DNA from 2 places in the Bacillus sp. LH1 genome. Region 2 is predicted to be linked to the other one. Evidence: riboswitches for the same ligand, from Rfam matches in the RefSeq annotation. Region 2 holds a riboswitch; the other holds the start of a gene.
What was found. Region 2 has a riboswitch for cyclic di-GMP ahead of ACX9TM_RS05670 (SpaA isopeptide-forming pilin-related protein). Riboswitches for the same ligand answer to the same signal wherever they lie in the genome.

Region 1: it holds a riboswitch for cyclic di-GMP, as region 2 does, so the genes downstream of both, ACX9TM_RS02260 (methyl-accepting chemotaxis protein) here and ACX9TM_RS05670 (SpaA isopeptide-forming pilin-related protein) in region 2, are expected to answer to the same signal.

What each region holds. Positions count from the first base shown of each region.
Region 1 is NZ_CM175007.1:432,477-435,905, forward strand. It holds gene ACX9TM_RS02255 (anaerobic C4-dicarboxylate transporter family protein) at 1-1,216, opposite strand, end outside; cyclic di-GMP riboswitch class I at 1,499-1,583, shown strand; gene ACX9TM_RS02260 (methyl-accepting chemotaxis protein) at 1,718-3,429, shown strand, end outside.
Region 2 is NZ_CM175007.1:1,070,812-1,074,240, forward strand. It holds gene ACX9TM_RS05655 (hypothetical protein) at 59-496, shown strand; gene ACX9TM_RS05660 (CPCC family cysteine-rich protein) at 493-759, shown strand; gene ACX9TM_RS05665 (TetR/AcrR family transcriptional regulator) at 1,098-1,634, shown strand; cyclic di-GMP riboswitch class I at 1,807-1,899, shown strand; gene ACX9TM_RS05670 (SpaA isopeptide-forming pilin-related protein) at 1,959-3,429, shown strand, end outside.

The sequences.
Region 1 (3,429 bases), 640 kb from region 2:
CGATACCTGTTGTACCAGTACGGTCAAAGTTAATAGCAGCAACGATTGTTCCATAGTTTGGAATGAAGAAATATCCATTTACTGCAGGGAACATAGCAATCAGTAGCGCTGGTGGAATGCCAAGAGATAGTCCAAGTGGCATTAAGGCACGTACTGTTGCAGCTTGGCTGTACAGTAAAATAGATAGAATGAATAGTGCGATGGCAAATAGCCAAGGTGCACTTGTTACTAAATGCTGAATGGATCCTTGAATCATATTTAAGTTTCCGTTAAAGAAAGTATCTCCCATCCAAGCGATACCGAAAATAGCAACAACTGCTGTTGCTCCTGCTTTAAAGACGTTACCAGACACAATGCTTTCTACATTTGGTTTACAGAAAATAATAATAAGAGCCGCGATAGTTAACATAACCATCTCAATTGTGTTCGGCATGGAAAGACGAGCTAACTTCCCATCAACTATCCATCCTGGACGAAGTGCTTCAAATGAACCAAGAAGTACAACAAGGAAGGTTCCTACTAGGAAAAGGATAACTGATAATTTTGCGCCCTTTACACCTACAAATGCTTTTTTCTCTTCAAGCTTAGGAATCATTCCTTCTTTTAATCGTTTTAAGTATTCAGGGTCTTCATTTAATTCTTTTCCCATCTTACTAGCAACGAATGCAGCTATCATACAAGCGATGAAAGTAGAAGGGATACTTACTTTTAAAATATCTAATAAGGTGATTTTATAGTCAGCTAACATTGCTAAAAGAGCAACTGTGGCAGCTGAAATTGGACTAGCTGTAATTGCTTGTTGAGAAGCGATTACGGCAATCGACATTGGGCGTTCCGGTCTAATCCCTGATTCACGAGAGACTTCTGCAATAACAGGAAGTACAGAATAGGCAACGTGACCAGTACCTGCACATAGTGTGAATAAATAAGTAACAATTGGAGCAAAAAAAGTAATACGCTTTGGATTTTTTCGTAATGCCTTTTCAGCTAGATGAACAAGATAGTCCATTCCTCCAGCAGCTTGCAAAGCACCAGCAGCTGTAATTACTGCCAAAATCATAAGCATTACATCGATAGGAGGCGCGGTTGGTTGTAGGTGGAAGACAAAAACGAGTATTGCCATACCAACTCCACCCATTACTCCTAAACCAACTCCGCCTAGGCGTGCACCAATAAAAATACAGAGTAACAAGGTAAGAAATTGTAGCCAAAACATGATAAACTACCTCCGAAATTCATTAGTTAAGATATATTCGAATAGTTTAATTTGAATGAAAATTAAATAAATACCCGAAGAAATCCTTGTTATTTATACATTTTTTATTATATAACACAAAAAAAGTAACATTCACGTACTTTTTGAAATTATTTCGAAAAAGCAATGCATTAAAAATTTGTATTTATATCTCTAAATAAGTAGACATTTTGATTTATATGTTGTAATCTTTGAAAGAGAATAAATTAATTCTCATAGAACTCCCATATCGTTCAACTCGTTCAGCGAGAAAGGCAAACTGATGGAAACATGAGGACGCAAAACTACAGGAGCTAAGGTCGAAAGGCTACGCTAGCCAGTTACCGGACGGATAGGGTTGGTCTTGGCCAATGCTTTTACATTGGCTTTTTTTTATTCTCGAACATATTGAGAAACATTTTCAAACAAAATATCCATATATTTTGTTTTTTTGTTTGTGTTGATTAAGGAAGGTGGATATTAATGAAAAAATATTGGCATAAGTTATCGTTCCTTCAAAAGAACGTCTTATTAACCGTATTAGTTATTTTGACACTTGTTGGAAGTATGGGTGCATTAAGTTTCAATATGTTTCAAAATAGTATGATGTCTTTATTTGAAAGGCAGTCTATTGAAACAGGAGAAATAGTATTGAAAAAACTGGATGTAGAATTAGTTAGAGACATGGCGAAAGATCCTACAGCCGAAAAAGTGAAAAAAGAAAAGTTAACAGAGAAATTAGATGAAGTATCAAAAGAATTGAAAAGCGTTGGACAAACGTATGTTACAGGAGCAAAGCCGAATGAAAAGCGAGAATTACAACTCGTTGGTTTGACTACAGAGTTAACAAATGCGTTTCCTATAAAGCCGGGAGATTATTATGAACAACCCGCTCATTGGATGAAGGCATACGATAAAGTGATTGATACGAAAAAGGCTCAAATGACAGAAGTATATGAAGATGAAATAGGTTCGTGGGTGACAATATTAGAACCAATTACAGATGGAGAAAACAATATTATTGCAATTGTTGCCGCTGACTTAGATGCTTCCATTGTTCCTATTACAAAAGAGAAGTTTATGATACAGGGTTTACTCTTTATCATTATTTCATTAGCAATTGCGACTATTACTCAATTCTTTATCGTGCGTCACTCGCTAGCTCCATTAAAAGATTTACGAGAAGGGTTACGTAAAATTGGTGAAGGTGACTTGAGTATTAAATTAAAAGAAAGACCAGATGATATTGGAATTATTAATGTTTATTTCAATAACACGATTGAAAAGTTTAAAGGGATTATAGATAAAGTAAGGCAAACAGCTGAGCAAGTTTCTTCTTCTTCACAAGAATTGTCGGCGAGTACAGAGGAAAACAGCATGGCAGTTCAAGAGATTGCAAGTTCTATTGAAGGTTTAAGAGTAGGGGCACAGTCTCAAAAAACTTCAGTACAACAATGTTTAGGGATTGTACATGGAATGGAAGATAAGGTAGAAGAGATAACTGGGGCTGCGAAACAAGTTGCGGTTGCTTCTGAAGGTATGGAGCAACATTCAATTGAAGGTAATGAAGTGATTGGACAAATTATTAATCAAATGAGTTTAATTCAAAATGCAGTACAAGATTTATCTTCCATCATTTATTCGTTAGAAACAAGGTCAAAAGAAATTAGTGATATCGTAACTGTAATTACAGGTATTTCAAATCAAACAAATTTATTAGCTTTAAATGCTTCTATTGAGGCTTCACGTGCTGGAGCAGCTGGAAGAGGGTTTGCAGTTGTTGCTGATGAAGTACGAAAATTAGCAGAACAAACTGAAGCGTCTGCAAAAGATATAGCGAAATTAATTGGTGAAACACAAGCTGAGACAGAAGATGCTGTAGTTTCCATGCAAAAAGGTTCAAAAGAAGTAGAAACTGGAATTTCACTTGTTCAAAGTAGTGGAGATTTCTTCGAAAAAATCTCCAAATCAGCGCAATCTGTTACAGATCAAGTAAAAGCTGTTTCGGGTAATTCGAGTGATATTTTACAAAATAGCCAGAATATCGTTCAAGTCGTAAATGAATTATCACATATTGCAAATACTTATGCCAACAGCAGTAGTAATGTTGAAGAAAGCATGAAAGAGCAAGAAATATCAGTACAAGATATTGCAGAATTAGCGACTTCTTTAAGTTGGCTCTCTCAGGAATTACA
Region 2 (3,429 bases):
TTTTTTTATGCGAAAATAATGAATAATATATGTAAAGAAAAAAGCGAGGTGAATGAGAGTGAGCAAATTTTTAATACCGTATTCATTTTCTATATTAAGTTTCTTTATTTCAGCAACAGCACTTGATTTATATGATAGGATGGGAAACAATAGTGAGCTGGTTTCGCCGAACATAATTGGAAAGATAATTCAATCTACTGCGCAAATGGGAGTCCTTACATTGTATTTCGGAGTACCTATTATTTTAGGTGGCTGTCTACTTGGTGAGCTATTGTTTAGAGGTATCATTTTACGATTTAAACTCAGCTATATTATATCTTTATTATTATATCTACTTTTAGCTTTTAGTATTGTTTTCGTAACGGTAGGCATTCCAACTACATATGAAGATTCTAATACATTTTTCATGGGGATAACTATGATTTGTGCTGTGACATTCTTTATGGGCCGGAATATATGGGAGAAAAAAGAAATGAATAATGGAGTAACAGAATGAAATATACATGTCCGTGCTGCGGGTATAGAACAATAGAAGAAGAACCACCAGGTACATATGAAATTTGTAATATATGTTACTGGGAAGATGATGAGGTACAGTTTAACAATCCTGACTTTGAAGGCGGTGCAAATGAAGTCTCGTTAAGACAAGCACAGAAAAATTTTATTGTATTTGGTGCTTGCGAGGAATGTTTTATTGGATTAGTTAGAAAACCGACTAGTGAAGATGTGAAGGATGCTAGTTGGCAGCGAATTTGTTAAGTGAAATGTTATTACTCAATTCAATGGGAGTAATAACATTTTTTATTTAGTGCTGAAAGAATTACTGCCGTCTTATAAGGTAATAAGAAGGACTAAATTGGTAAATTTTATCAATGGATATATTTTCAATAAATACAAAAGTATAGATGTATAGTCAGCTTTGTGTGTTTAATGTTATCATATTGAATGATATGGAAATTTTTAATAGAATAAGTAACTAAAAATTCAAAGGTAATGAAGCTTTTGTTGTATAAAGAAAATACTTAGTAGTAATCAACAATATTAAAAATAAGATTCGTATTTATATAAATTTAGTAGAAATGGGGTTTTAAAAAGGAATGAGTATAAGCATAACGCGGCAAAAGATTTTGGCGGCCGCTTCTCAAATTGTGCAATGTAAAGGGGTTGCTAAATTAACCTTAGAAGCAGTGGCAAAAGAGGCGGGTGTAAGTAAAGGTGGATTATTGTATCACTTTTCAAATAAAGAAGCTTTAATAGAAGGTATGATAGTCAGAGGGGTAGAGGATTATGAAGGGGCCATTTACAATAAAGTTGCGGAAGACGCAGAGAAGAAAGGGAGATGGGTTCGCTCTTTTGTAGAGGAAAGATTAAATAATGAGAGAAGAACAGAAGAGTTATCTAGTAGTATGATGGCAGCATTCATGTTAAAACCTGAATTACTTGAGCCATTACAACAATCATTTCAGCAACTGCAAAAGAATATAGAAAACGATGAGATAGATGCAGTTTGTGCAACAATTATTAGATTAGCAGCAGATGGATTATGGTATTCGGAATATTTAGGGGTTGGAAGACTAAGCCCCGAGTTAAGAGAAAAAGTGATTCAAGCTCTTATTAGAAATTCATATAAATAGAATATACGAACTATATAATGTGAAAATAATTCACCGTTGCTTCTTTAATGTAGTGGTGAATTATTTTTTTTATTAGAAAAATAGAACAATTTTATAGAGTATTGAATTATAACCGTCCAGACGGTATAGTAATATTTGGTTTAAGAGGAAAATGAAACAAAAAAAGAATAAAAGATATTTTTAGCACACTATTCGAAAGGATAGGCCGCAAAGCTTAGAGTCTACGGTAATACATATTGGTTACTAAGATCGTCTGGTTGCACATTTTTGATGCAACCGGACGGTCTTTTTTTGTTATATAAATATAAAAAATAGGAGGGAACTATGCAAATGAAAAGTACTAAAAGACATATTTCAATGGTTTCATTAGTTTTTCTAGTATTATTTTCAGTGCTGAATGTGTGGGCTCCAGTTATTCAAGCTGCTGTGATGAAAAGTCCAGTGGACGAAATTAATATTTCCCGTACTGATGGCACGACATCTGAACCGTATCAAGCCTCAGATGGTATGAAAGTAGAAGTGAAGTGGTCAGCTAAAGAAAAAATAAAAAGTGGAGATCAATTCACAATTGATATGCCAAAAGAGTTTCGAAAAGACCTTATGAATATGAGTTTTCCTTTAAAAGATGCTGAAGGAAAAACAGTTGGTACATGTGAGATGAAAAAGGGTCTATTAACGTGTACTATGGGGGATTACGTAGAAGGAAAGAATAACATTAAAGGTTCTTTATTCGTAGAATTCTACTTTGGTCTAGAAGCATATGATGGTGTTAAAGAAATTCCATTAGAATTTAACGTTGATGGTCAAATCGTCAATAAAGAAGTAAATGTAAGTAATACGACAGAGAGACCGAAGCCACAGCCCAATACAGATAATCTATTGAAATGGGGTTCTTATAATCAAGAAGATCCTTCGATTGCTGATTGGCTTGTATATGTAAATGCAACTGGAACAGAAATGCAAGATCTTAAATTAACAGATACATTAGGACCTGGGCATGAGTTAATTACAGACAGCGTAGTATTAGAAGAGGCTGTATTTGAAGATGGTTATGCACCAACAAATATTAAGCCAGCAGATTTATCTAACATTAAAATTAATGCAACAAAGGCTGGATTTACAATTGAGTTTCCAGACAGTTCAAAAGGTTATATTTTAAGATATAAAACAAAGATTACTAATCCTTCTGCAAAGCCTCATAAAAATACTGTGAAATTAGAAGGTAAAAATATTAAAACTGAAGAAAAAGTAGGACAAGTATTCGTAAGTGGTGGGGGAGGAACCGGTTCAGGTGACGATAATCCACCTAGTATTGAAAAAAATATAGTTGATGAGAATGGCAAGCTTGTAGAGAATGAGCAGCTAACACAAATGGATCAAGTGATTCAATACCAAGTTGGTACACATATACCAAACGATCCTCCTAAATACACATCAATGGTAATTCGTGATGATTTAGAAGATGTTTTAGAAGTATTAGAGGCAAAAGTGTATGATCAAAATGGCCAAGATATTACTTCTAAAGGGACGTTAAAGATAGATAAGCAAAGAAGTGAAGTAACATTTACGTTTGGTGAGAATTTTGACTATAAGTCATATGAAGACCAGAGAATCAATCTTAGTATCAAGGCGAAAATTAAAAATAATGCAGACTTATCTTCTTACGTAGATAAGAAGATTCCTAATAAAGCGGAATTACATTTTGATGATAAAACATTAACATCAAAAGAAGTAACTATTACGCCGCCTGAAGCTCCAAAAGACGGTACAGTATCGATTCATAAAATAGATTCTG